Regions from separate parts of the Veillonella sp. T34266-5 genome, predicted to be linked through region 2. Evidence: riboswitches for the same ligand, from Rfam matches in the RefSeq annotation. Region 2 holds a riboswitch; the other holds the start of a gene.
The links. A riboswitch is a leader RNA that binds a small molecule or an ion and turns the genes downstream of it on or off. The one in region 2 is predicted to bind cobalamin.
Positions count from the first base shown of each region.

Region 1 (15,690 bases), on a different contig from region 2:
CAAGAGCAATATGGTAAGGCATGATGACATGAGCACGGTCAGAAATGTGAAGGGATTTAGCAGATTTACCTTGTTTTTCAAGACCTTCAATTTCTTGTAACAACACCTTAGGATCAATAACAACGCCTGTACCAACGATATTTTGTTTATCATCGTACAAAATACCACTTGGCAATAAACGAAGTGCGAATGCCTTGTCATCTACTACAACAGTGTGACCTGCATTATTACCGCCTTGGCTGCGCACTACAACGTCTGCACGTTCCGCGATCCAGTCAACGATTTTACCTTTACCCTCGTCACCCCATTGAGTGCCGATTACCATACTTGTTGCCATATCTATGTCCTCCAATTGTGAAAGTCAAATTAATCCATAGTTATTATACAACATAATAGCAAAGCACGAAAAGACTAAATAAAGAGTTTAATTCAAACGCGCGTATATATGTGCCCTTACGAATTAGTACACGCCTGTTCTAATTTTAAAGACGTATATTATGCATCCCTAAAAATTAGCACAAGCCTATACTATATAACAATTATTTTATTTAGGTTCTTTCAACCAGAAGCTCATTAATAATCCTAACGCACCAACAGGTATCAAGGTCATTAATGCAGTTTGTACATCATAAATATCTGCTAAATGTCCAATATATGGTGCTACGAGGCCACCTAATGTAATGCCGAGGCCCAATGTAATGCCTGATGCAAAGCCTGCATTTTTAGCAAGGTATTTTTGGCCTAGAACGGTAATAGGTCCATATTGTGAGAACACGCCAAAGGCCATTGGTATCATGGCGCCAAAGAATCCCCATGCATTTGGCACGAAGATAAACACTAATACGGATGGTAAAAATATAATATTACCTAAACGCACTGTTTTTAGAAAGCCTAGCTTATCAGATAGGGCACCACCCATATAGGTGAGGACAGCCCCCATGGCAAAGTACATAGTAAGTGTCAAACTAGATACACCAGCTTCGCCATTGATAACGGTAATGTATAAAATCGGTATAAAAATCGATAATACGGAGAACAAAATTGATCGAGAGGCAATGACGAAAAATAGCTTTGTAAAACTCACCCAATCGTTTATGCCTGTATTTGTTCCCTTAATTTGGCTTTCACATTCACGCGCATCTTCGGCCTCAGTAGTATGACCTGTGAAAGCATATAGATATAGCAACACGCCGAGCGCGGCAATAGCCGTAAACACCCAGAGGAATTGGCCGCCAAAGACATAAACGCCACCAGCAATGAGCGGCCCTAAGGCAAAACCAGCACTGCCACCAACCGCAAAGCGCCCCATGGCATTGCCAATCTCGTGAGATTGTGTACGATTTACAAGAAGAGCCGCCTCAGGATGGAATAACGCTGCCCCTACACCAGCTAAAAGAGACAAAGCAAGAATCATTTCATAGTTCGTAGCCAACGCCATAGCACTAATGGACACAAGAGTCACCGTAAAGCCTACCGGAATAAACCAAGGTACGCGCCATCGATCCGCTACATACCCCAAAATGGGCTGCGCAATAGACGCTACCACGGTATTACAGAAAATAATGGAAGCCGATTGATAATAATTAAGATTAAAATTAGCAATAAAAAACGGTATCAATGCAGCGAGGGAGCCTTGACCGAAATCGTTAATGCAATGAAAGATAGGCGGTGCGTATTTTCTTATGGTGCTTTTCATGTATCCTCCTTTTATTGGGATAAATCAACAACTATAGGTTATGGATGATGAGGGTTCAAAAAACTCCACCGGCCGGGTCTGACTTCGCCCTTCGGGCTTCGCAGGGCCAAAGTCGTTTTTTAAACCCTCATCATCCATCATTCAAAACGTTTTCGCCCTTATCCCCATACCAAGCATGCTAAACAAAAACCCCATAACAAAATACACACTAGGGCGAAACACAAAGTCGTTTTTTACTTAGCCTATCCCCTTTCTAACTACTAATAATTATGAAGCACCATATGAAAATACGGCACTTGCGATAAACGAAAAAGGGCTGATGCCCTTCTCAAAACGACTTTGCCCTGTCTGCCTTTATGGCTCGTTTCGGCATAGAACTTATAGCGAAAAAGGACGGATACCTTCCTCAAAACGACTTCGGGTCCCGCTTTAGCGCGATAGCGTGTCGGCCCGTCCCCTATTCCCATAGGCTCGCTTTTGGCATATAGGTACTATGAGAAAAGGACGAACACCCTTCTCAAAACGACTTTGCCCCTGTCCCCAAAGGGGACAGACCTGGGCGGTGGAGGCTTTGAGGAGGGTGTTCGTCCTTTATCAAAGGTATTATAGGCCGAAACGAGCCATTATTGTATCTACGTGTTTCAATAGTTTATATGGATCAAAGCATGCATCGATTTCTTCGTCGGTCATGTATTTTTTGATGTTTTCATCGGATTTTAGACCTGTAGCGAAGTCTTTGCCTTCGAGCCAGCGTTCCATAGCGTGTTTTTGTACCCAACGGTATGCTTCGTCACGTACGGCACCTTTGTCTACGAGGTGTGTCAAAATTGTTTGGCTGAATACAAGGCCACCTGTAAGGTTAAGGTTTTTAAGCATTGTTTCAGGGTATACCAACAATTTATCGATGGTACGGATTGTTAGGTGAAGCATATAGTTCAACGCGATGGTTGCATCTGGTAAGATAACGCGTTCTACGGAGCTATGAGAGATATCGCGTTCATGCCACAAAGCTTGATCTTCATACGCAGATTGTGCATAACCACGCAATAAACGAGCCATACCACAAATTCTTTCACACGTAATAGGATTGCGTTTATGAGGCATCGCGGAGGAACCTTTTTGTTTAGGGCTAAAGTATTCTTCAGCTTCGCGTACTTCGGTGCGTTGCAAGTGACGGATTTCCAAAGCGATTTTATCCAATGTACCGCCTACAACAGCAATGGTGGACAATAGTTCAGCGTGACGGTCACGTTGTACGACTTGAGTGGCGATTTTAACAGGTTCAAGGCCTAGTTTTTCACATACGTATTGTTCTACGAATGGGTCGATGTTGGAGTATGTACCAACAGCACCTGACAATTTACCAACAGCAACGCTTTTACGAGCATGTTCCATGCGTTCGATATCGCGTTCTACCTCTGCCATCCAAAGGCAAAGTTTTAAACCGAATGTAGTAGGTTCGCCGTGAATACCATGAGTACGACCAATCATAGGCGTATGTTTGAATTCTGCAGCGCGACGGCGCAATACAGCATGTAATTGCTTCAAATCTTCAATCAAAATATCGCAAGATTGTTTCATCATATAGCCAAGTGCAGTATCCTTAACGTCTGTGGATGTCAAGCCAAGATGAATGTATTTAGCCGCTTCAGGGCCTACATATTCGCCCACAGCAGTCACAAAGGAAATGATGTCATGATTTGTTTCACGTTCGATTTCGTGAATTCTTTCAACATCAAAATTGCCCTTTTCCCGAATGATTTTTGCCGCTTCCTTCGGAATCACGCCAAGCTCAGCTTGCGCTTCAGATGCCAATGTTTCAACCAATAACATTGTGTCGAACTCATTACGTTCGCTCCAAATATGGCCCATTTCTTCTCGTGTATAACGTGGTATCATGATGTCTCCTTTGCATGGTGAAAGCTAGATTTTTTATATAATAATTGTACCATATGTGAAAGCTTGGTTCAATAAATCTTCCGCAATTTTCCGAATAATATATATATTAGATTTTCTTAATGTTCGGTATTTTATTGCTATCTCTACATTGTATTTATATATAGATTGATTTGTGATTTATTATTATAATAGTAATGTATAAATAAGTTATATATCGTATCAACATACTAATACTATACACATATAGGAGTACATCATGGCAAAGAAACAACATAAAAAACAGGTACAACAACCGAAGGAATCTCAAACAGCAGGCACGTTGATAAAATTATTTTTTCTCATCAGTTTTATCGTTCTAGGCTTATTCGTATTTAATGACATGCCTATCAACTGGATTTTAGGCGTATACGCAGTCGATATTCTAGTATCTCTTATCTATGTAGTCATCAATAAAGGTCGCATCGCTACATCCAATACCGTTCATACGAATGTGCGCCGCATCGTGGCTTTCTTAATTATGCTCATTACTATGTTCTTCTATGCCTTTGCATTGTGGCGCGTGGATCAATATACTACGCAAATGCAAGTGACATTATTCATCGGTGGCATCATCATTTACTATGCGGTATTCAACAGCACGAAAACGGCGTTAAAAAAGTAGGTCGTTGAACAACGGACTCATAACATAGCACGTAGTCGAACAACAGACTGCTAAACTAGCAAATCATAGGCGTAACAAAAGAGGCATATCTTACATACATTCTTGTATGTGAGGTATGCCTCTTTATTGTCCTAGTACGACGGGGATGGCTAGGGACACGACTTGTCCACGTTTATTAACAATACTACCGCTGGTCTTGATGATACGTATAGCTTCGTCTCGTACATCAGGAGGGACGGAGTCCTCTACGATACGCGGGGTATTAACGCCGACAATTACATTGCCGCTAGCGTCAAAGTTAACGCGCACAACGGCTTCGCCGCGTACAGATGATGCTTGGCCTTGTTCTTTCACTTGGCGCAAATATTCTGTAGGATTAATATCCGATTGTTCGAGCCACGCCCGTTGACCCGGCGTCAGCAAATTGAGTGCATCCGCAAAAAACGATAGATCTTTATCTGTATTATCGAGACCATTACCTTCTGCATTAGGATCCGTCGATACGTCATTGCCTACTAATTTCTTTTGTTGTTCCTGTTTTTGATGTGTCACAACACCTGTCTCACCACCAGTAGCCTCAGATTCTATGGGCTTTGGAACAGCCCATTCACGTTTTGTAGCCGATGCTGGTTGTTCTGTATCTATAGTTTTCTGTGGTTCTACGGTATTTACAGGCGATTTCGTTTCTTGTTTCTGAGCTACTGACGCAGGTGCATCTGTAGGCGGTTTTGCCTCCTCTGGTGGCGGCGTTACCGTCGGATGATCCTCGGCGTGTTCGCTTTCACCAGCATCGGCCAAATCAAAGCTAATCTCAGCTGCCTCTTGGCCTGCACCAGTGCCACTCATGCCCTTTAGTGAAAGCCCCATGCCCGTTATCATGAGAATACTGATGCACAGGGATATCAAAAACGGTCGAAAATAATGCGATTCAAACATAGAATCACTTCCGATCCGTAGCGACACTAATGTACTTAGCGCCATTTACTTTCAGCATATCGAGAAGGGCGATGACCTCGTTATAATACACGTCCTTAGACGCGCGAATAACAAAGGCCTGACGCGGTGTGGTCCGCACGATATCCTGTACCTCTTGGGATAGATTATCCGCAGAAATTTCGCGGTTATCGATATAGAGTTTATGCGATGTGGTGAGAGTAATGATAATCGGTTCAATGGATTTAGCCGTCGAAGTCGATGTGGATGGTAAATTTAACGGGATTTGTTGCTCCGTATTCATGTATAAAGTGCCGACCATGAAGAATACCAATAGAAAAAATACAATATCAATCATAGGGATGATCATGATGGTCGGTTCTTTTTTTACACCTAATGTACGACGTCTCATAGGTCATGTTCCTCGTTGTACGCATCGAGGATGCTACCACATTCATGTTCCAAGGCTACGATAAAATCATTCACCTTTGCAGCACAGTAACTATGGAAGCCAAGGGCAATAATGGCAACGGTAAGACCTGTAGCAGTTGCTACTAACGCTTCAGATACACCGCCTGTAATGATAGTAGGCGCTCCAATATCGCCACCTACAACGGCAAAGGCGCGAATCATACCAAGAACAGTGCCAAGCAAACCAAGCAAGGGAGCCATCGTAACAATCATGCTAAGCCACCCAAGGCCACGTTTTAAGCGTTCATCGGTATAGCCTACCAAGTCTTGTAAACGGTTTTCTAAACCATTGTAATTTTTTGCACTGCGCAAAGCCTTTGCAAAGAGAGTACCTAGATTTTGTGTATCTCGTTCTAGTACGGTTGGCAACATAATCCAGCCTGGATGATTATTTAGGACAGCCGTGAATTGGCGCATGTCCTTACGGAATTTACGGTATAGAAAAAATCGCTCAATACCAATCATTAGGGTAACAACTAGAAAGATAACGAGTGGGTACATAACGAAACCACCAGCTACAAATAAATGTGCAATGCTACTCATACTAACCTCCAAAACCCACACCCATTTAGGTTCTTATCTTATAATTATACCACGTTTTTATACATCAAAACATATGGGGCTCACGATAGATGAGTAAAAATATACTAGTTGCTGTATAGGAGTCAACAAAGGCAAAAACTATTATGAGAAAACACACAAAAAGGGCTACCTCAAATAATATTGCTATTTAAGGTAGCCCTTGAAGGTACATTCGTTATGTACCTTTGTATGAAATTTTTATATCTACAATTTAGTACTTCCTATGAGGCATGGACTTTCACAAGTAATGCGCACAATGTTCGTACATAGTTAGATATTATTTATCAAGTTTATTAATATCCAAACGATTCATGCTGCCAATGAAGCGATTGTAAGATTCAATCATATCATTGTAATGATCAGCTGATTGGTCACCTAAGAATGTACGAACTCTACCAATCGTTGTATTTAATTGAGACTTAGCAGTGTTATATTCTGGACTAGTAACGGTGCCAGCTACATCCATGATGCCTTGTAACTCTTGGTTAGCTGCATTTACATCGATTTGTTTACCTTCTTCAAAGCCATCTAATAGAGCTGTTAAGCGTAAATGAACTTCTTGAACTGCAGCTGCGTTTTTCTTACCAGAATCTTTAAGTTCTTTTAACTGTTCTTGTTGGTTTTCCGTGTTGTGTTTGTGAACTACTGCATCTAACTGATTATATGCTGCATAGAATTTATCATATAGTTGAACGTATTTAGGTCCTAATTGTTGTTCCTTAGCATAATTATCTGCTTGATATGAATTAGTTTGGTAGTACGTATCCAATTCACTAGCTACTGGTACAATATCCTTTAATACAGCTAATACGTTGTCTAAAGGTTCCTTCATATCATCATATGGTACGCCAGCGTCTTTAGCAGCTTGCAACTTTTGTTGTAAGGTATCAAAGTGTGGTGCCATGAAGCTTGTTAAATGTTGCCCCTCTTTTAGTTTTTGAACGGACGGATTGATAGCATATCCAAAGCGTACGGACCAACTATTAAAATCGCCAATCGCTTCGATATAGTTATTGAACACTTTAATGTCCTGTTGCGATGCCTTTTGAGCGCCTTGTTGCACCCCATTGGCAATCTTAGAAAAACTACAGCCACTCATAAATAATGGGGATGTAAGAGCAGTTACACACAATACTGCTGTTGTCAGTTTTTTTACTAATGGATTCAAAATAAATCTCTCCTTTTAAAATAACCCATAAAGTATACATCTATAACTAAATTATATACCATATATGATTTTTATGAAAGCTATATTTATGCATTTCATGAAACAAAAAAGGCATAGTACCTAGCATTTTCTATCAATTACAAACCGATAGCAGTATAGATACTATGCCTATATGTATAGAGATTATTTTAAGGACTTGTCAAAGACGCCTATAAGTTCTTCGACGGCTTGTGATTCACTCATTTCACCATCTAAAACAGCCGCTTCGACTTCGCCCATACGACCTTGAATGACTACATTATTAAAGAATAGGTTGTGCAAGTGTTCGTCAATCATATCGCGTACCCAACGAAGGGATTGTTCTTGACGACGTTTGAGGAATACGCCATTTTCTTTACCTTGTTCCGTAAATTCTTGGATCACATCCCATAATTCGTCGAGGCCGTCCTTTGTAACGGCAGAACATGTGTAGGCTTGAGTTTTCCATTTTTCCGTAGCAGGGCGGATGTAATGCAACATCCGATCGTAATCACTACGGGCAATGAGAGCTCGTTTAAGGTTATCCCCATCCGCCTTGTTGACCACAATGGCATCGGCCAATTCCATAACGCCTTTTTTAATGCCTTGCAATTCATCACCGGCACCAGTCAATACGATGAGCATAAAGAAGTCTACCATGGAACGAACGGTAACTTCACTTTGCCCAACCCCAACAGTTTCGACGAGGATAATATCGTACCCAGCAGCCTCGCAAAGCAGCATGGTTTCTCTACTTTTACGAGCTACGCCGCCTAGTGTACCACCAGCTGGCGATGGACGGATATACGCCTCAGGATGTTTCGTCAACGTTTCCATCCGCGTTTTATCGCCCAAAATACTGCCCTTGGTGACTTGGCTCGTAGGGTCTACGGCAAGTACGGCCACCTTGTAACCTGCTTCAATGAGCATGTTCCCGAAGGCTTCAATAAATGTACTTTTACCGGCCCCAGGCACACCGGTGATGCCGATGCGCAACGCCTTACCTGTACGAGGCAATATAGCTTGTAACACTTGTTGAGCTAATTTAAAGTGTTCCTTATTATTACTTTCTACTAATGTAATAGCCCGTGAAAGTATAACGCGGTCCCCCTGCTCGATACCGCGTACATAATCAGCGACAGTTAATTTCTTGCGCCGCTGTACGGGACGTACCGATGGAGCCAGATGAGCGGAGCTGGATAAAAGGCCATCGTGCATTTCTTTGACGCCTTTCATGACGTGACACGCAAAGGTATCATCCTTTTTCGCATCTTCTGGCACCCAATCGGGGCGATAGGTACTACCCTCGGCATTTGCGTTTTTTACACCTAATTCTGGAGCGCTACTTTCACCAGTAGCAGCCTGTGTATTGCGCAATTCATCCGGAGTAGGCCGTTTGTTATCAGTCATTAGACTCGTCTTGTACGTGACTAGTCAATGTTTCTAGTAATTTTTTCGCCGCTACTGGCAAAACTGTACCAGGGCCAAAGATAGCCACTGCGCCATGTTCGCGTAGGAATTCATAGTCCTGAGCAGGGATTACGCCACCGATGGCAACCAAAATATCTCCGCGACCGCGTTTCTTAAGTTCTTCTACAAGTTGAGGTAACAATGTTTTGTGACCTGCTGCAAGAGAACTGAATCCGACGATGTGAACGTCATTATCCACAGCGTCTTGTGCTGTTTCTTCTGGAGTTTGGAACAAAGGTCCGATATCCACGTCAAAGCCCATATCCGCGAAGGATGTAGCAATAACTTTGGCACCGCGGTCATGACCGTCTTGGCCCATCTTAGCAATCATGATACGAGGGCGACGACCTTCGAGTTCTTCGAAATCATCTGCCATTTGACGTACTTCTTTGATTACATCATCATCTTCATATTCGCTGGAGTATACGCCGGAAATAGAGCGGATAACCGCTTTATGACGGCCACAAACTTTTTCAACAGCAAAGGAAATTTCGCCCAAGGATGCACGAGCACGAGCTGCTTCAAGTGCAAGGGCAAGCAAGTTGCCTTCACCAGATTCTGTAGCATTGGTAATCGCTTCGAGGCAGGATTGAACCTTGTCTTCATCACGGTTAGCACGCAATTGTTCGAGACGACGGATTTGCGCTTCCCGTACAGCTGTATTATCTACATCGAGGATATCCAATGGATCTTCTTTATCTAGACGATATTTATTGATGCCGACGATGGCTTCACGACCAGAGTCGATACGAGCTTGGCGACGAGCCGCCGCCTCTTCAATACGCATCTTAGGAAGACCTGTGTCAATCGCTTTCGCCATACCGCCAAGGGATTCGATTTCTTGAATATGGCCCCAAGCACGACGAATCAATTCGTCAGTCAACGCTTCTACATAGTAGGAACCGCCCCATGGGTCGATAACCTTACATACCTTAGTTTCGTCTTGGATGTAAAGCTGAGTATTACGCGCAATACGAGCAGAGAAGTCTGTAGGCAATGCGATAGCTTCATCAAGCGCATTCGTATGTAGGGATTGCGTATGGCCCAATGCGGCGCCCATCGCTTCCATACATGTACGAGCCACGTTGTTGAATGGATCTTGTTCTGTAAGAGACCAACCAGATGTTTGGCTATGTGTACGAAGAGCCATAGATTTAGGATTTTCAGAACCGAAGCTCTTAATAATCTTAGCCCACAACATACGAGCCGCACGCATTTTAGCCACTTCCATAAAGTAGTTTTTGCCAATAGCCCAGAAGAAGGACAAACGAGGTGCGAATTGGTCAACATGAAGGCCTGCATTGACACCGGTACGGATGTATTCAAGACCATCGGCCAATGTATAACCTAATTCGATATCCGCCGTTGCACCCGCTTCTTGCATATGGTAGCCAGAAATAGAGATACTGTTGAATTTAGGCATGTTTTGAGATGTATACGCAAAGATATCACCGATGATACGCATAGACGTAGCTGGAGGGTAAATATAGGTATTACGTACCATGAACTCTTTCAAGATATCATTTTGGATTGTACCGGCCATAACCTTTTTATCAACACCTTGTTCTTCACCAGCTAGGATGTAGAATGCCATAACAGGCAATACGGCGCCGTTCATTGTCATGGATACGGACATTTGGTCAAGAGGGATACCGGAGAATAGAATTTCCATATCGAGGATAGAGTCAACTGCAACGCCCGCTTTACCAACGTCGCCCACTACGCGAGGATGGTCGGAGTCATAACCACGGTGAGTAGCAAGGTCGAAGGCGATAGACAAACCTTTTTGGCCCGCTGCCAAGTTACGACGGTAGAACGCATTGGATTCTTCGGCTGTGGAGAAACCTGCGTATTGACGTACTGTCCAAGGACGCGTTACGTACATGGTAGAGTAAGGTCCACGCAAGAATGGAGGTACACCAGCCATATAGTCTAGGTGCGTCATTCCTTCATAATCCATCTCTGTGTAGAGAGGTTTTAATTGGATTTGCTCCATTGTTGTATTATATAAGTCTTCAAAGCTTTTTCCTGTTTCTTTTTTAAGTTCAGCAAGCCATGCATCGCGCGATGTGGCAGACTGAGATCCCAAGCCAAGAGAGGAGAAGTCTGGATTTTTAAACATGAGCTCACATCCCTTTCTTATCTTGTAATGTATTTAAAATAGCGTAGCAGTTTGCGCGAACAGAGATGAAATCATCTACACCTGCTTCACGATATACAGGCTCTAGGTCCTTAGATGGTGCCCCTGCCAAAATAACCGTTACATTCGGCATAGTTTCTTTCAATTCCTTCGCAAGTGGTGGAACCAATTCAGGATACGTATCATCTGTAGAACAGATAACTACCACATCGGCGCCACTTTCACGAGCCGCTTTAGCCGCATCAGCCGTTGTTTCATGACCATCATTTTTGATGACTTCGAACGCCGCTACTTCAAAGAAGCCTGTGGAGAAGTCCGCACGAGGTTTATGTTGAGGAATAGGGCCCATATTCGCCAAGAATACCTTCACATTATCTTTTGTGCGTTGTTTATAATTTTCCGTACGCATACGAAGAGCTTCAAATTGTTCCGTCCAACGATGAGCCGTAATAGGTTCGATTGTTTCGGAGGAAATATCGCCCGCATCCAAAGCCTTACGGATTTGACGCATTGTCATTTTTTGCAATGCACCGAGCTCGATAAGGCCAATCAATGCACCTGGCTCTGTTGTGCTTGCTTCGAGTGTAGATTGGGCTTTTACAACCGCTTCTGAATCTGCAGTTGCCAAGTATTCTTCGAGATGAGCTACCCGTTTTTGACGCAATGTTTCTTGATTTTCAGGTTTTGGATCAAGCAATTCTTCCGTCATATTAGCGTACATGTTATTACCAACCGCTACATCCTTACGGAATGCAAGGTTTTTAAAGCGTTCATTAAGAATTGTTTTAACTTGCGCTTGAGGATAACCTTCCTTCAAGGCAGCGATAATGCCACCTTTAGACTCGATAGTTTGGAATTCATCCCAAATTTTTTCGCATAGTTCAGCTGCCAATGTTTCTACATACCAAGAACCACCTACAGGGTCAACTGGTTGACGCAATTCGAATTCAGTTTGTAACATAACTTGAATGTTACGGGCAATACGACGAGAGAATTCATCGGATTTGCGAATTGGTTGATCAAATGGAGAAACTTCAAGACTATTGAGACCACCTACAACACCAGAGAATGCTTGTGTTGTATTACGCAACAAGTTTACATATGGGTCGTATACGGTTTTTGTGAAAGCAGATGTTCTGCCGTGTACATGAACGGCACGGTCGCTTTCACCAGCACCGAAGGCCTCCATAATGCGAGCCCAAAGCACGCGCAACGCACGCAATTTAGCAATTTCCATAAAGAAGTTTGCACCTAGGGAGAATGTAAACATCATGCTCTTAGCAATGGTATGAATATCGATGTTGCGTTGTGCCAATTGCCGCACGTAGCAAACAGCTGTTGCCAGTGCATAGGCAACCTCTTGCACATCGTTGGCACCGCCATTAGCGTATACATCACCGGATACGAGCACTGTTTTAAGCTCAGGTGCTTGATCCTTGGCCCATACAACAGTATGTGCCATTTCATCAAAAGCAGTATCTAAAGACATATGCAATGCACCGTCTTTAGCCCACACGCCGATAGGATCTGCACCAACGAGACCTTTCAAATCGGATGTTTGCTTTTTAGAAGCTTTCACAGTAGCCGACAACATACCGAGCAAAATCGCTGCAGATGCGCCAGTTTCAATGTATAAAGGATTTTCCTTAAGATTAAATCGTTCAATTAATTGGCTGCAATCGGCCATCGTATACAAGGATGTGCCACCTACACCAACAGATGCGCCTACTTGCACATCTTGGTCATGGCGTGTTGCTTCATCAAGACGAATGTTGTGAATAGTGCCACCTTTCACAATTTCGTATAAACTTGCATGATTGGCATCCTTCGGTAAGGATTCATCAACATATTGAGATACACCCCAAGAATCTTTTATATAGCCGCTTGCTTTCGTGCCACGTAGGAACTCGCCAGCACCAGGATAAACGCCCTTTGGAATCTTTTCCTGATGCAATGCAGGTGTATAGATAGGTTGTAACGTAATACCTTCATAGGTTTTGGTGAACATTTTTTTATGGAAATCGCCACCTTTTAACGCCTTTTCAACCTCAGCCTGCCATCGTTCATACGTAGGTTTCTCAAACTCATCAAAGGATACAGGCGCCAGTAAATCGCGTTCAGCGTCCTTTGAAGTCTTTTTGTCAGACATATATGTGCCTCCTTTTCAACTTGAAACCATACAGGGGGAACAGCGCACCGTACCAGTGAGTTGCTTCGTATATGAGTTCCATAGGTGCCAAATATATGTCCATCATGATGATGAATCTCCAGTCAAACTATTAAGCCTATGCCATATATGAACGACCCTCTAGCGTGGCAAATAAAAAAACGTGCCACCCGAGAGTGACACGTTAGGTTACATATTGAATGGTACACTAAAACTATTGTAAAAAGTATACCTCAATCCCCTTCCTATCGCTCGTAGGTACATAACGGTGATTATCAAATAGGCAGTTCTCCTGGCTCGGGCTCAACACCTTGCTTTCGCCTTCCCAGATTGCTCCAGTGACATGTATGAAAGCAGGCTCGTCCTTACAGTGGCGGGACCGCATCGGCTTGTACCGATTTCTCTATTAAGTCTTGCGACACCTATTCTCTATATTCGTTGTTCTAAGTCCAATATAGTGTAAAAATATGCACAAAGTCAATGAACATAACAGTTAATCATAAGTAGCAAATTTCAAGTTATAACTAACGCATATATAGAATGATAAAAATGCATAGGTGCAATTTAGAGAAATTACCTCTATAATTCGCTACTGCTATACTACCACCATGTTATAATAATTCTACTAATGGGAGGTCGTATTATGAACGAAATAAACAAAAAAGGTCTCAGCACCACATTGTTGTGCTGTTTAATTTGGGGTTTGCTGCCCCTCTATTGGGCGCTTTTAAACCAAATATCATCCTTTTCCGTATTATCGCACCGCATCATCTGGTCCGGATTTTGGATGTTCTTCCTCGTCATCGCTACAGGGCGCCAACAACTGCGTATGGACATACAACTTTTACGCACCCATCTTACGCAATTAGGCCTACTATTACTGGCTGCTATACTTATTAGCATCAACTGGTTCACCTACATTTGGGCCGTTACAAACCAACACGTACTCGACACGAGCCTTGGCTATTATATCAATCCATTGCTCAACGTATTGTTGGGCATCCTAATCTATAAAGAAAGATTACTTTGGCCACAAAAGCTAAGTATTGCCATCGCATTCTTAGGTGTGACCATCATGACTGTTCAACTAGGTACATTACCCATAGTCTCTATCATCCTAGCCGTATCCTTTAGCCTATACGGGGCCGTAAAAAAACGTCTCACCATCCATCCATTCTCGAGCATCGCCTTCGAGGCATGGCTCGTTACACCGATAGCATTATGGTATCTAACGGCTGTGGATACCACCTCGTGGTCCTTTATCGAAAACCTAACGCCGACCGGTCTCCTCCTCATCGGTGCCGGCCTTACCACATCGATTCCGCTCATCCTCTTTTCGTACGGTGCCCGTCTATTACCACTAAACATTCTCGGATTTTTACAATACCTATCTCCTACCATGGGCTTCTTCTTGGCCATCTTCTACTTTGGTGAAAGCTTTGGTACAGCACAACTCATAGCCTTCGGCTGCATCTGGGTGGCACTCGTATTGTTTACCCTATCTAATCAAATGACGACACGTATTAAGATAAAAAAATAGAATACATTACAAAAAAGCTGTAGCAAATGAAATTCTCATTTAATACAGCTTTTTATGTGTTCGTTTTACACGAGTCTAACGTAATATAAACTCAGATCTTATTAATCTAATTCATTCATATTTGTCGTATTCATATTAGAAATATAATGGTTATAAGCCTCAATCATACGAGTATAGTCCTTATCTTGTTTTGAACCCATATAAGTCCGGATAGCACCGATTGTAGAGTTTACAGAGGTCTTAACAGTGTCATAGTTAGAGTTAGTAATGCCATTAGACAAATCACCAATAGCTTGTAACTCTTGATTCATGGCATTCACATCCGGTTGTTTTTCACTATCTAACTTTTCAAGAACAGCGGTAAGTCTCAAATGAACCTCTTGTGCTGCGGCTGCATTTTTCTTACCTGCATCGCGCAATTCTTGTAACCGTTGTTGTAATCGATCGAGGTTGATTTTATGCATCAGATTATCAAAATCTGCATAAATAGGCACAAATTGCTCATACAACTGTACATACTTTGGACCTAATTGCTGTTCCTTAGCATAGTTATCTGTGGTGTATTCTTTAGATTTATAGTATGCATCCAGTTCTTCGGCTACCGGTGTGATTTCATTCAATTTTGAAAGCAACTTATCTAGGGGCTCCTTCATTTCATCATAAGGAATACCGGCTTGCTTAGCTTCTTCTAATTCTTTTTGTAACTGTTTAAAGTTCGGTGTATTAAATACAGTTAAATGCTTACCTGCTTTTAAATCATTAATCGTCGGTGTATTCGCATAATCAAACATAACAGCCATGCGATTATATCGGCTTATGGCTTTCACATATTGATTAAATAATTGTACCTTATCCTGTTCCGACCGCTGTGCTATTTCCTTACGGCTCTGCTCAGTGCCCTGCCATAGCTCTGACATACTACAACCGCTCAAAAACAAAGGTGAT
Region 1 is NZ_PPCZ01000004.1:94,740-110,429, forward strand. Features, by position in the region: gene VIHSUH07_RS02210 (adenylosuccinate synthase) at 1-337, opposite strand, end outside; gene VIHSUH07_RS02215 (MFS transporter) at 545-1,696, opposite strand; gene purB (adenylosuccinate lyase) at 2,300-3,595, opposite strand; gene VIHSUH07_RS02225 (CAAX protease) at 3,852-4,256, shown strand; gene VIHSUH07_RS02230 (hypothetical protein) at 4,380-5,135, opposite strand; gene VIHSUH07_RS02235 (ExbD/TolR family protein) at 5,197-5,601, opposite strand; gene VIHSUH07_RS02240 (MotA/TolQ/ExbB proton channel family protein) at 5,598-6,203, opposite strand; gene VIHSUH07_RS02245 (DUF3829 domain-containing protein) at 6,520-7,410, opposite strand; gene meaB (methylmalonyl Co-A mutase-associated GTPase MeaB) at 7,594-8,838, opposite strand; gene scpA (methylmalonyl-CoA mutase) at 8,831-11,020, opposite strand; gene VIHSUH07_RS02260 (methylmalonyl-CoA mutase family protein) at 11,025-13,187, opposite strand; cobalamin riboswitch at 13,471-13,646, opposite strand; gene rarD (EamA family transporter RarD) at 13,849-14,745, shown strand; gene VIHSUH07_RS02270 (DUF3829 domain-containing protein) at 14,847-15,690, opposite strand, start outside.
Region 1: another riboswitch for cobalamin. It lies ahead of VIHSUH07_RS02260 (methylmalonyl-CoA mutase family protein); the one in region 2 lies ahead of nikB (nickel ABC transporter permease).

Region 2 (15,690 bases):
AAAAATTCACCTTATGAAAGGGGATTGATACATGAAAACCACCGCTAAAAAAATGTCTGTATTCCAGCTAACCACAATGGTAGCAGCCAATATGCTAGGAGCTGGGATCATTATGTTACCAACCAATTTGGCTCAAGTTGGTACTATTTCAGTGTTATCTTGGCTCGTGACGGCTGTGGGTGCGCTTTTGCTAGCGTATATTTTTGCTCAAGCGGGTATGTTCTCTCAAATTAAAGGAGGCATGGGCGGTTATGCAGAACACCGCTTCGGTAAGACTGGACATTTTATGGCGAGCTATGCTTACAGCATATCTCTCATCATTGCTAATATAGCGATTGCAGTTTCCGCAGTTGGCTATGGCTCAGAATTCTTTGGTGTTGATCTAAATGCAACGCAAACAAGTCAAGTAACGATTGTCTTGTTATGGTTTGCAGCGATTTTGAACTTTAGAGGAAACCGCTTTACAGGTCAGCTCAGCAATATTACTATTTGGGGCTGTATTGTGCCAGTATTACTAATTGGTACAATTGGTTGGTTCTGGTTTAGCCCAGATACGTATTTGGCGGCATGGAATCCAAACGACTTGCCGTTCTTTGAAGCAATTAAACAATCCATTGCTTTAACATTGTGGGGATTCCTAGGGTTTGAATCTGCAGCAGCAAATGCAGATGCTGTAGAAAATCCAAAGAAAAACGTGCCAATTGCAACATTTGCAGGTACATTAGCAGTGGCGGTGATTTACATCTTGTCCACGAATGTTATGGCCGGTATCGTGCCTAACACAGAATTACTTAATTCCAATGCACCATTTGGACTCACATTTGCATACATGTTTAATGACACAATTGCAAATGTTATCATGGCGCTCATGATTATCTCTTGCTGTGGTGCTTTACTTTGCTGGCAATTTACATTGTCTCGCGTATTCAAGAATGCAGCAGAGGCAGGTTATTTCCCTAAGGTGTTTGCTCGTGTAAACAGCAAGGATGCACCTGTGCGTGGCGTATTTATCTTATTAGCGATTGAAACAATTCTTACATTGTTCACAGCTAATGATTCTTTACGCGATCAATTCCAGACATTGGTAAACCTTGCGGTTGTAACTAATGTAGTGCCTTATATTCTCTGCATTATTGCAGTACCAACTATGATGCACATGTCTGGATTGGAAAAACGTCGTATTGATCGTTTCTATTTCGTTGCTGTTGCAGGTGTTTTATACTGTTTATACGCAGTATATGCGTGCGGTGTTGATGCCATGCTCGGTAGTGCTGTTGCAGTAACTATTGGCATTTGCATTTATATGATACGCAAAGGTTGGGTAGCGTATCGTGCACAACGATTCCAACAAAGTATCGATTAATTGAATACTCTCTCGTCTTATAGAGGCTGTCACTTCGGTGATAGCCTCTTTTGGTTATATGCATAGCAAAATGTTTTATATGTAAATTAAATTAAAATACAAATGTAAATATATACGTTATATACAGAAAAGAAAAGTAAATATAAAGCAATTATTTCAAGAAATGGGGCACAATATACGAAGTAATGCATGTAAATAATAATGAATATTGTTTTTATGAATAATTATGATTGATTGACGAATATACACTAAGGGGTATATGTATTGTTGGAGAATTATAAATATAGTATATTTATAATTAATAAAAGTGAATAAACTGAGTGTCGGTTTTACCGAGCGTAAAAGAGGAAAATGGGTGTAAATCCTATACTATGAAAATAGCTGTAATGAGGAGCGATATTTCGTATTAGGGTCACTGGGAAACTGGGAAGGCAGAAATATTGTGATGAGTCAAAAGTCAGAAAGCCTGCTCAATCTTGAGGAACATTGTGCTAGAACACGGTGTTTTAATTTAGGTTAGTCAGGTGGGCTAATCTTTTTTTATGGTTATTTCATAAATTTTATTACACGGAATCATATTATATGTTTACTCATTATGTGTATCTATGTTTATTCACTATTATGTAGTTTTATTTAAAAGGGTATAGGAGGTGCCTATGGGCAAACGCTTTGCCAAGCAATTAGGACAATTTATTGTTACCTTGTTTGGCATCACATTTTTGACATTTTGTCTTACCTATTTAGCTCCAGGGGACCCAGTTACGATGCTACTGGAAACGGCGGATACCATCGTGTCTCAAGAAATGATTGATGAAACTCGAGCACAATTAGGCTTGGATAAGCCGTTTATCGTACAGTATGCAAACTGGGTAGTCAATGCAGCACAAGGTGACTTAGGAATGAGTTACTCTGCTAAAAAACCGGTAGTAGATCGCATGTTAGAAGCATTACCTGGTACGCTTGCATTGTCAGGAACCGCATTGGTATTTACGATTATCTATGCATTACCGGCAGGTATACTGAGTGCGTATAATCGGAATAAATGGATAGACTATGTACTGAGAAGCCTTTCCTTTATAGGCGTATCTATGCCGTCATTCTGGTTAGGCCTTGTATTAATTTACATTTTTGGCTTAAAGCTCGGTTTAGTTCCAATCGCTTCATCTCGTGTAACAGCGACAGGTGTTATTTTGCCAGCCGTTACATTAGCAGTTGTTGTAGGCTCTAAATACATGCGCCAAGTTCGACTCGTTATTCTTGAAGAGATGCAAAAGGATTACGTTATCGGTGCCCGTGCCCGTGGTGTGAGCGAAATGAAGATTTTATTCGGTCACATTTTGCCTAATGCTGTATTGCCATTGATCACTATTTTAGGTGTTGTTATTGGTTGGTTATTAGGTGGTGTAGCCGTAGTTGAAATGGTATTCTCCTGGCCTGGCCTCGGGAATATGGCCATTTACGCCATCACTATGCGTGACTATCCATTGATTGAAGGTTTTGTGTTATGGGTTGCTATTGCATACATGTGTATCAATGCTTTAGTTGATGCATCCTATGTTCTATTGGACCCTAGATTGAAAAGGGAGAGAGCATAATGAAAGAATTTATTCAGAAACATAAATTGTTCTCTTTCTACACTGCATTGATGCTTGTTATCGTATTCATTGCTATCTTTGCACCATGGCTTGCTCCGGGCGATGCTTTCACATCGGATATGTCCAAGGCATTACAAGCACCTAGCGCTCAACATTGGTTTGGTACCGACAAATTGGGCCGTGACGTATTGTCTCGTATCATTTATGGTACTCAATTATCTTTGTTCATGGGTGTATCCATCGTAGTGATTATGGTGAGCATTGGTACAGTCATCGGTGCCGTAGCAGGTTACTTTGGTGGCAAGGTTGAAATGGTTCTTATGCGCTTGGCGGATATCATGTTATCCTTCCCAGGTGTAGTACTCGCCATTGCCATCGCCGGTATCCTAGGGGGCAGCATTGTAAATACCATCTTAGCATTATCGGTTGTAGGGTGGGCTAAATATGCGCGACTTGTTCGTTCTATGACGTTGAAAGTACGCGGTGAAGAATATGTAACGGCTGCCGTTATGATGGGGGCCTCTACATGGACGATTTTACGTCGTCATATTATTCCTAATATTTTGCCACTCGTTGTAACCACAGGGGCTCTTGATATTGGGGCTATTATGATTGAAGTTGCCGGTTTATCATTCCTTGGTTTTGGTGCGCAACCACCAACACCTGAATGGGGTCTTATGCTTAATGAAGGTCGTCAATATTTACAAACCAGTCCATGGCTGATGGCCTTCCCAGGTATATCCATCCTTATCGTAGTTGCTATCTTTAACCTTTGGTCAGATTCCTTACGGGACGTAGTAGATCCTAAGAACCAAGGATAATAATGTATTTGAATCTTTATTATGCTACCTGATGTGTAATAGGGAGATATAGTTTTGTATAGTGTGTTTACAAGGAGATTGTAAATGAAAAAATCTTGGAAAAAAGCGCTGTTAGCAGGCCTTAGTATCGTAATGATGGGCTCCTTTATCGCAGGTTGTGGCTCCAATAATGGTGCTGATAACAAGGACGTATTAAAGGTTGGCGTAACTAACTTTGCATCTACATTAGAACCTACAGAAAACTTCTTCGCATGGGTTGTAATGCGTTATGGTGTAGGTGAAACATTGGCTAAATTTGACGAACAAATGAAGCCACAACCTTGGATTGCTTCTAAATGGGAAGTATCTCCAGACCATAAAACATGGACGTTTACCATCAACGATAAGGTAAAGTTCTCCAATGGTAAGAAAGTTGATGCTGCAGCAGTTAAAGCATCTATCGAACGGGCTTTTGAAAAATCCAATCGTGCGAAAACATTCTTCGAATATGACTCTATGGAAGCTAATGGTCAACAATTAGTTATTCATACAACAAAAGAATATCCTAATATGCCTGGGCTTTTAGCGGATCCATTGTTCCTTATCGTCGATGTACAATCTGAAAAAGACGGACGCAACTTTGCGAAGGAAGGTCCTATCGGTACAGGCCCATACGTAGTTAAATCTTTCACTAAAGAACGCGCTGAAATGGCTGCTAACGAAAACTATTGGGATGGTGCAGTACCATTCAAAACTGTAGAAATTCCTTCCATCGATGATCCTAATACGCGTGCTATGAGCTTACAATCTGGCGACGTAGATATGGCTGTTAACATCGGTGCTGGTGAAATCGGCTTATTCCAAAATAACGATAAGTTCAAGGTTGATGAAATCGCATCTCTTCGCGTAGTATTGGCTCGTATTAACCAAAAAGGTGTTCTTGGTGATGACAAAGTACGTGCAGCTGTTATTTCCGCAACAGATCGTAAAAACTATGCCGATGTATTGCTAAAAGGCACATTCATTCCTGGTTCCGCTCCAATTCCACCATCCATGGACTATGGCTTCAAAGATTTGAAAGATCCTAATGCATATAATGTAGATCGTGCTAAACAATTGTTAGCAGAAGATGGCTGGAAAGATACTGATGGGGACGGCATCCTTGATAAAGATGGTAAACCGTTAACATTCAACTTCGTTGTATATAACTCTCGTGCAGAATTACCACTTTATGCCGAAGCTGTTCAAGCAGACCTTAAAAAAGTGGGTATCGACATGAAAATCAAAACAGTTGACTATAACTTGATTGATAAAATGGGTCAAGATGGCGACTATGATATGCTTATCTCCAATATCGTAACTGCTAATACAGGTGACCCAATCTGGTTCTTGTCTAACTATTGGCATACTAATATCGATGGTTCCAACCCACAAAATGGTTCTGGTTACTCTAATCCTCAAGTTGACCAATTGTTAGATGCTGCTGAAACTGAATTTGATCCTGCAAAACGTCGTGACTATGCAATTCAAATTCAACAATTATTGATGAATGATGGCGCTGCATTGTTCTTAGGTTACCCTAAAACTAATATCGTTACTGGTTCTTACTTGAAAGGTGCTGTCATGTACCCAAGTGACTACTACTGGATTACTAATAAAATTACAAAATAATAAGGAGCTATAATGGCAGAAAACATACTAACTGTAGAGAACCTTAACATCGCGTACCAAGGTGTGCCTGCTGTTATGGATGTAAACTTTACCTTGGAACGCGGTAAGGTATTGACCATTGTAGGGGAATCTGGATCCGGTAAGACTACTGTGATCCGGGCCCTTATGGGTTTGTTGCCTGCAGGTGGTGAGGTCACAGATGGTACAATGATCTTTAATGGTCAAGACCTTCGCACCCTATCTAAGTCAGAATGGAGATCCATACGTGGCAAAGACATGGCCATGATTTTCCAAGATAGCGGTAGTGCACTCGATCCGATTGTACGCATTGGTAAACAATTTAGAGAACTATTCAAAGCTCACATTGAAATCTCCAATGACGAATGTGATCGTCGTGCTATTGAATTATTAGAGTCTGTTGCGTTACCTAATTGCGCAGATATCCTTCGCCGCTATCCACATGAGCTGTCTGGCGGTCAACGCCAACGTGTTGGTATTGCCATGGCATTAGCATTAGACCCAGCATTACTCATCGGTGATGAACCAACATCTGCTCTAGACGTGACAACACAATCTCAAGTTGTTATGCAAATGATGGAATTATCTAAAGTGCATAATTCCGCTATCGTTATGGTAACCCATAACCTTGGTGTGGCGGCGTATATGTCCGATTACATCATCGTTATGAAAAAGGGCCGTGTTGTAGATGCAGGTACGCCACAAGAAATCTTAGAAAACCCATCTAATGAATACACAAAACAACTAAAAGATGCGGTACCAACATTGGAAGGAGGTCGTTACATTGACTAACTACGCAGTAGAAATTAAAAATGTATATAAACGATTCCCACTTCCTACTGGTGGCGAACTTGAGGCATGTAAAAATATCAATATCACCCTTGAAAAAGGGGAATCTCTTGGTATTGTAGGTGAATCCGGCTCTGGTAAAACAACATTGGTTCGTATGATTATGAAAATGTTGCCTATTACAGAAGGTGAAATCTATGTCGATGGTGTTGAAATTCAACATATGAATGCAGAACAAACAAAGGAATACCGTAAAAAAATTCAAATGGTATTCCAAGATCCATCTGCTGCATTTAACCCACGCATGAAGGTTAAGGATATTATCCTTGAACCACTATATAATTTTGGGCTTCTTGAAAAGGGAAAAGAAGAACAAATCGCTGGTGATTATCTTGAAATGGTAGATTTACCGCGCGAGTTCATGCATCGATTTCCTCATGAGATGTCTGGTGGTCAACGTCAACGTGTAGCTATTGCACGAGCTATCGTTTTGGAACCTGAAATCCTCGTATTCGATGAGGCAACGAGTGCCCTTGATGTATCTGTGCAAGACTCTATTGCCTATCTACTCGCTAGATTGCAAAAGAAACGGAATTTAACATATTTGTTCATCGCTCATGATATTGCTTTCATTCGTACTATGTGCCATAAGGTTGTAGTCATGTATAAAGGGGCTATCGTTGAAGAACTAGATGCGTTCCATCTAGCAGATGCTAAACATCCATATACAAAGGTGTTATTGAGTTCTATTTTTGAAATTGGTAAACCACACAATCCATTATCGATGGATACCATTACTAATGATACAAATATATAATCTTATTGGTGAAAGCCTTCGCGTATGCGAAGGCTTTTATCTTTTCTATTTGCTAAATATATATTAGATGATTGAGAACTTTCGATAAATAGGATATGATAAAGATATTTTACGCGTATGAGTCAAAAAGGTGAATTGAAGGATTCTAATTTGAGGTCTGCTCTTATTGCTGGCATAGATCGTGATAGCTATGCTAAAAACCTTTTGAAAAATACATTCATAGCTGGTAAGGCACCATTGCCGCCTAGCCTTGATTATGGATTTAAACAATTAAAGGATACCAATCCATATGATCCTAATAAGGCTAAAACTTTATTAGCTAAGTCTGGTTGGACAGATACCAATGGGGATGGCCTTGTAGATAAAAATGGTCAAAATCTCTCGCTAGTTTTATATACTTATACATCAAGACCTGAATTGACGCTTTATGCGGAAGCAATGCAGGCGGATTATAAGAAAATTGGTATTGACGTACAGATTAAAATTGTCGATTATACGATGCTTGATGAACTAGCTAAAACCGGTGATTATGATTTATTGGTTTCTAGTGTCGTTACTGCTAATACGGGTGACCCTGTGTGGTTTTTAAAACAATATTGGGGTAGTAATATCGATGGAGATAATCCGAATAATGGTTCTGGATTTAATAACTCCCGTTTTGATGAACTTACGGCACTTGCAGGCTCTACGCTAGATGCTACAATCGCACGCAATGCTATCATCAATGCCCAACAAATTTTGCTCGATGAAAATGCTACCATATTCCTTGGATATCCTAAGATTAATATGATTGGTAAAAGCTATCTAAAGGGTATTCACACATCACCTAGTGAATACTATGTAATCACGAAAGATTTGAAAAAAGAATAAGTAGTATTGATTTAGACACAATAAAAGGACCAGCTATAAGGCTGGTCCTTTGTGTTGTTCAATTATTATTTTTTGCTGTCTACTGCATCGAGGTCATTCATATCCACCTCGTTAGCACGGCCAATCATGCGATTATATTTTACATATAATTGCGTATATGCTTCGCCATAGGAGGAGTTGATAATGATGTAATTTCTTGCTTCTGCAATAAATTCTTTTACAGCATCTTGATATTGTTTAACCGCAGCTTGCGTTTCTGGTTTTGTACCCGGTTGCAAGTCATTCAAGCGTTTTGTAATTTCTTGTAGATTGGTTTCGACCTTTTGTGTATCTGTATTACCATCAGGATCGATAATATCTATGGTTTGAGATAATAGTATATTTAATTCAATAAAATTAACTGCATTGACTCTGTTTTCATCAGCAAATTCTTTCATGCGTTCTGTATATAATTCGTTATTACGATTTTCAAGTGCTAAATCGTATGCATTATAGGCTGCATTGAATTGATCTGCTAATGGTACATATTGGCTAGCTAAGTTATCACTGCCTACAAAATTATCTTTTTCAAAAGTTCGATCTGTATAGTAGTTTTGAAGTTGGTCAGCTACAGGAATTAATTGCGATAAGATGGTAAGTAACTCATCTGTCGCTTTATTTACATCCTCATATGGTGTAGAGCTTTCTTCTTTAGCTGCTTCAAGCTGAGCTTTTAATTTCTTATAGTCAGGTAATGTTACAGACGTATTATGTGTATGATTGCGCAATTCTTCAAGGGTTGGTTGTATTTGATAGGTATAGGCAACACTATTCAAATTAAATGTATCAGCAGCCTCAATATAAGGTCGTAAGGCATTGATCTTGTCCTCAATTGTAGAGCGATATAATATTGTAGTTGCTTTATTGGATAGGAAATGATAAGCGAAATAAATCCCACCACCAATAACAGCAATTCCTAGAATTACGGCTAAGATTAATTTAATATAACCCTTTTTCAATTGCCAATACTCCTTATAAAACGTGTTTGTGAAAAAATATCTATACTTTATATTCTATACAGTTGATATCAGTATTATTATAGCATAGATTAAAGGGGCAAAAAAGATACATATAACTGATAATTATTAAATAAATATGAATAATATATACAAATCATATATAAATTATTATCAAATTTTGTTTTAATGCATAACTCTGGGAGTAAAACTTGTAGGCTGCTATAATGGTATATATATGATCGTATAAGGGAGTATACAATGCAAGATTCTAAGATTATGAATAACTTTTTTACAACAGAGCTCATTGCTAATGGGGAAGGTCGTAATGTTTTATCTGCTATTGAAGATGGCTTACGAAGCTGTGATGAGTTTCTTATTAGTGTTGCTTTTATAACAGACGATGGATTATTAGTTCTAAAACCAATTTTGAAAGAATTAGAAGGACGAGGTGTAAAGGGGCGTATTTTAACGACGGATTATCTTGGATTTAATAACCCTAAAGTATTAGATGATTTAGGACAGTTAAAGAATATAGAGCTTCGAGTATATTGCACTACTAATGGTAGTAAGCATGGTTTTCATACAAAGGGGTATATTTTTAAACAAGAACAGTCATATCAAATTATTGTAGGTAGTTCTAATTTAACAATTAATGCACTTAAGAAAAATAGAGAGTGGAATACTAGGGCCAAATCTAATGTAAATGATACTTATACTAAAGAAGTATTAGAGGAGTTTGAATTGTATTGGAATTCCGAGTTTACTATGGAATATTCGGAGTTCTTGCCTTGGTATCGACCTAGATGGGAACGCTCTAATCGTCTCTCCCTAAAAAATATTGCTGAACAGGTGAAGTTAAAAGGCTCGTTGAAATTAGAGCCTAATCTAATGCAACAGCAGTTTATAGATAACTTTAATGAATTACGTCATCAGAATGAAAGTAGAGGCTTATTAATTTCTGCCACTGGTACTGGTAAAACGTATGCGGCAGCATTTGCAATGCGAGAAATGCGACCTAAACGATTGTTATTTCTAGTACATCGCGAGCAAATTGCCAATCAAGCACTCAGTAGTTTTCAACGGGTGTTTGATGATCAATCCATTTCTTTTGGTATTGTTTCTGGTAATGTAAAACGTTTTGATGCGGATTATGTATTCTCTACTATGCAAATGATGGGTAGAAATGAGATTTTGCAAAAATATAATCCAGATGACTTTGACTGTATTATTATCGATGAAGTGCACAGGGCTGGGGCTGAAAGTTATCAAAGAATTATTGATTATTTTAAGCCAAAATTCTTATTAGGTATGACTGCTAGTCCAGAACGTACGGATGGATATGATTTATATAACTTATTTCATCATAATATTGTATATGAGATTCGTTTAGAACAGGCTTTAGCGGAGGACTTATTATGTCCATTCCATTACTTTGGGATAAGTGACCTCTGGATAGATGGTAAAGAGATTAATCTTGAAGAGGATACTATTAGTTTCTCCAACTTATCGGAAGGGGAACGTGTTGATAAAATCATAGAGAAAATTCGTTATTTTGGCCATAGTGGAAGTCGCGTTAAGGGATTGGTGTTCTGCAGCAATAAAAAAGAGGCTAAGGAATTATCCGATGCATTTAATCTTAGAAAGTTTAGGACAATTTCGTTGACTGGTGATAATTCGCAAGCAAAACGTGAAGATGCTATAGCTCGTTTGACTGGTACTGGAGCTTATCAAGGCTTCGTAGATGATCAACTAGACTATATATTTACAGTAGATATTTTCAATGAAGGCGTAGATATTCCTGAAGTAAACCAAGTCATTATGTTACGTCAAACAGAAAGCCCTATTGTATTTATTCAGCAGTTAGGTCGTGGATTGCGTAAATTTGAAGATAAGGAATATGTGGTTATCTTAGATTTTATAGGTAATTATTCTAATGGCTATATGATACCGTTGGCTTTATCCGGTGATAGGAGCTATAACAAGGATACACTACGTAAATATGTACAATCCGGTAATCGTATTATTCCTGGGACGTCAACAGTTCATTTTGATGCGATAGCTAAAAAACGTATTTTTGCTGCTATAGATACGGCTAATTTGAGTAGTGCTAAACTTATTAAAGAAGCCTATTTAGATTTGAAATATAAGCTGGGTCATATTCCTAGAATTAAAGATTTTAAGGATTACGGATCTATTGATATTACAAAAATTTTTACTAAATATAAGTCCTATCATCATTTCTTAACTCAAATAAAGGATAAAGATTATAAGATAGTTTTTACGCCAGTTCAGGAACAGATGTTACACTTTATCTCTCAAAAATTGGCGACAGGGATGCGCGTTAGAGATTTATTGGCACTACGACTTTTGTTAGAGGGACAGAATAACATCATTAAATCTGTAACGGAGGTTTTAAGAGGTGAGTATGATGTTGAATTGTCTGATATCGGAAAAACTAATCTCATTAATCTTTTAAGTAATCAGTTCTCTGTGTCGTTAACTAAAAAGACGTTTAAAGATTGTATTTTTATTGCGCCTGATGGCGATGACTATTCCATTTCTGATTGCTTTAAGACTGCATTAGAAGATGATTATTTTAGAGACCATATTAATGAGCTTATAGAGTTTGGCTTGGACAGATATCATAGTAAATATAGACCATCTATCTTGAAACCAACGCCATTTGCTCTTTATGAAAAATATAATTATGAGCAAGTATGTCAATTGTTAGAATGGGCACAAAATGAAGTGCCATTAAATATTGGCGGATATAAATATCATCGTGATACTAAGACGTATCCCCTCTTTATAAACTATCATAAAGATGAAGGAATACAGGATAGCATAAAATATGAGGATAGATTTGAGTCGCCTACTTTGCTAAAAGCAATTTCTAAAAATAACCGGTCCTTTACCTCTGATGATGTAACCACCGCGTTTGATGCAGATAAACTGGGCGTAGCAATGCATCTATTTATGCGTAAAAATAAAGATGACGAAGAGTCAAAAGAGTTTTATTATTTAGGCCCTATTCACTCGACGGGGAGAGATAACGCAGAGGAAATTACAATGGCAAGTGATACAAAGGCTGTAGAGCTTGAGTATAGATTAGATGTTCCTGTACGTGACGATATATATGATTATTTATTAAATGGATAGGTGTGAATCATTTTATGACTAGAAAACATATAGAAGTTGTTGCTGCCATAATTCAAAAGGGCAACGCTATATTAGCGACTCAACGAGGATATGGTGATTTAAAAGATGGTTGGGAATTTCCTGGCGGTAAGATTGAACCTGGAGAAGCGCATGATGAAGCTTTGATTCGTGAAATTAAAGAAGAATTACAAGCCAATATTAATGTAGGTGAAAGACTAATTACTATTAACTATAATGGTTATGAAAAATTTGATCTTACTATGCATTGCTATTTGTGCACGTTAACAGAAGACTCACATGTAACATTGTTAGAACACGAAGCAGCTAAATGGTTGACTAAGGAGACTTTGTACTTTGTAGATTGGTTGCCGGCAGATATAGAGGCAGTTGATGCTTTATATAAACGTTTATAATTGAGATTCATTTGTATATCCTAGCCCCCTCGTATATAATGGTATTAACAGATTTGTATTTTTCGATATAATCACATGAAAGGAGTCATTATGTCTAATTTCATTACTCCTAACGAATTATTACCTATCATGGATGAGGTTATCATCCTCGATGCAAGAGGGTTTCAAGATTATAAACGAGGTCATATTAAAGGCGCTTTTCCCGTCGATATAGATAAGGATTTGACCGGCCCTATCGGTGAACATGGGGGACGTCATCCGTTGCCGGATATGGAGCAATTGGCGAAAACCTTCGAGACATTTGGTATTAATGAAAACTCTAAGGTCGTTGTCTATGATTCTTGGATTTTCTTGGCTGGTCGTCTCTGGTGGACCTTGCGCTACATGGGCCTTAAAGATGTCCGCGTTTTATCTGGCGGTATTGAAAGATGGGTGAAAGAAGGTCATTTGTTGACTAAGGATCCTACCCCTTTGCCTACAGAACCAACGACATTTAACTATACATTACAAACGGATATGACCATGAGTCGTAATGAGGTATTGGAGGCGAGTAAGTCCGGTTCTCATGTTATCGTCGATGCTCGCGCACCAGAACGTTATGATGGTTCGGTGGTCGATGTTATGGATGGCATGACAGGACATATTCCGGGGGCTGTTAACCATTTTTATGAAAGTGGATATACTTCGGAAGGTCCTCGGTCTATTAAGGACTTAGAAAATGAGTTCTACAATGAAATCTATCAACAAAAACCTGTTGTTACCTATTGTGGATCTGGTGTTACCGCATGTAATGCTCTACTTGTTATGAGTGAAGCGGGACTTAACTCTGCTTTGTATGTAGGCAGTTCTAGTGATTGGGTAACCTATGATGAATTCCCAATTCAAACGGGGGTTGAAACATTATGAGAATGTTAAATCATATTTTATCGGTCGTTGCATTTGCTTATTTATGCTATCATTTGTATACCTACGGCGCTGGTCTATTCAATGTAACGGTTATGATTATCTTTTTGTTATCCGTTGTGGCGAATTACTTTAGATATCGTAAGGAAAATGAAATGAAAGCCAATGAAGCATCGCGACAAGCACGCGCTCAAGCTAAGCATGATCGAAAACATAAACATGCTCGTGAAAGCTAACTTTCACAAATAATATTGTATATAAATGCCTTATAAGGAGTATCAATGAAATTAATATCTTGGAATGTAAATGGATTGCGTGCAGCTGTAACAAAAGGCTTTATCGATTCCTTTAACGAATTAGATGCAGATATTTTTTGCTTGCAAGAAACAAAATTACAACCCCATCAAATTGAATTAGAATTACCAGGTTATGAACAGTTTTGGAATAGCGCAGTGAAAAAAGGCTATAGTGGAACCGCTGTGTTCACGCGTGTTAAACCAATTTCTGTAACGAATGGTATTGGCATTGAAGAGCATGATCAAGAGGGACGCGTTATTACTGCTGAATACGATAATTTTTATCTTGTTTGCTGCTACACGCCGAATAGTCAACGTGAATTGGCGCGTTTAGGCTATCGTATGACTTGGGAAGATGCGTTCCGTGCATACCTATTAGAATTGGATAAGAAGAAACCGGTTATTCTCTGTGGCGACCTCAATGTGGCTCACAATGAAATCGATTTGAAAAATCCTAAAACAAATCGTAAGAACGCTGGCTTCTCCGATGAAGAACGAGCTAAGATGACAGAATTGTTAGAGTCTGGTTTTACCGATACATTCCGTTATTTGTATCCTGATGCGGTTGATGAATATAGCTGGTGGTCCTACATGGGCAAGGCTCGCGATAGAAACGTGGGATGGAGAATTGACTACTTTATTACATCTAAACGGTTGGACGACAAAATTAAAGAGGCCAAAATCCATCAACAAATCTTTGGTAGTGATCATTGTCCAGTGGAACTCGATATTGAATTATAATATGTGATATGGTGAAAGCTTGGCTTCATATATCGATACTAACGTATAAAGCCTCATCTACGGATGAGGCTTTCATAAGGAGGAACGATGGCACAAAAGCAAAAAGCCGTTGTATTATTTAGCGGCGGCGTAGATAGCACAACATGTTTGGCGCTCGCCATTGAGCGATTTGGCAAAGAGAATGTGGTGCCCTTATCCATACAATACGGCCAAAAACATAGCAAGGAATTAGAGGCTGCAGCCAACGTATTATCATACTACGGCATAGAAGGCAAAACGATGGATGTAACAAAACTGTTTGCATTCAGTAATTCATCCCTATTGAAGCAGTCCACAGAGGACGTCCCTACTGGTTCCTACAAGGAACAACAAGATGAACATGGGGAAGGACCCGTTAGCACCTATGTACCATTTAGAAATGGCCTGTTCCTATCCGCTGCGGCATCCTTAGCATTATCCCTTGATTGTGGTTATATCTATTATGGCGCCCATGCCGATGATGCAGCTGGCAATGCATATCCAGACTGCACAGAAACATTCTACACATCTATGGGTAATGCCATCTTTGAAGGCTCCGGCCAAGAATGCTCCCTTGAAGCACCATTCATTAATTGCAACAAAGCCGACGTAGTCCGCGAAGGCCTTCGTCTAGGCGTGCCGTACCAACTTACCTGGTCCTGCTACGAAGGCGGTGAACGCCCGTGCGGCCATTGCGGCACCTGCATCGACCGCCAAGAAGCCTTCCACGCCAACGGCATAGAAGACCCGTCATATTAATTGAGCGCCGTTTGGCGGGCGGATGTTAGGTTAGCGTAAAGAATGCAATTGAGCATAAACCGTTATGCCGTAGAATTGATTGCTTTCACAGAGCGCTTTAGTAGGTCGAGGCCTTCTCCCGAAGACTCGTCAAAATAGATGTTCGCCGTTTGGCGGACCAATGTTAGCATAACGTAAAGCATGCAATTGAGCATATACCGTTATGCAATAGAATTGATTGCTTTCGCAGAGCGACTTTAGTAGGTTAAGGCCCTATGCGGAAAATCCGTTTATTAGTTGAGCGCCGTTTGGCGGGCGGATGTTAGGTTGGCGTAAAGAATGCAATTGAGCATAAACCGTTATGCTAAAGAATTGACTACTTCTACAGAGCGACTTTAGTAGGTCGAGGCCCTCGGCCGAAGACCGTTAAGCTAGCTGGAGCGGTTGTAGAAGTAGTCAATTCTGTCTGCACTACAGTACCTAGCCGAAATTAAAGAATTA
Region 2 is NZ_PPCZ01000003.1:89,882-105,571, reverse strand. Features, by position in the region: gene potE (putrescine-ornithine antiporter) at 32-1,363, shown strand; cobalamin riboswitch at 1,665-1,851, shown strand; gene nikB (nickel ABC transporter permease) at 2,020-2,958, shown strand; gene nikC (nickel transporter permease) at 2,958-3,779, shown strand; gene VIHSUH07_RS01415 (ABC transporter substrate-binding protein) at 3,864-5,429, shown strand; gene VIHSUH07_RS01410 (ABC transporter ATP-binding protein) at 5,442-6,239, shown strand; gene VIHSUH07_RS01405 (ABC transporter ATP-binding protein) at 6,232-7,053, shown strand; gene VIHSUH07_RS01400 (ABC transporter substrate-binding protein) at 7,171-7,923, shown strand; gene VIHSUH07_RS01395 (DUF3829 domain-containing protein) at 7,989-8,921, opposite strand; gene VIHSUH07_RS01390 (DEAD/DEAH box helicase) at 9,180-12,080, shown strand; gene VIHSUH07_RS01385 ((deoxy)nucleoside triphosphate pyrophosphohydrolase) at 12,095-12,493, shown strand; gene VIHSUH07_RS01380 (sulfurtransferase) at 12,584-13,399, shown strand; gene VIHSUH07_RS01375 (hypothetical protein) at 13,396-13,632, shown strand; gene VIHSUH07_RS01370 (exodeoxyribonuclease III) at 13,678-14,433, shown strand; gene queC (7-cyano-7-deazaguanine synthase QueC) at 14,521-15,210, shown strand.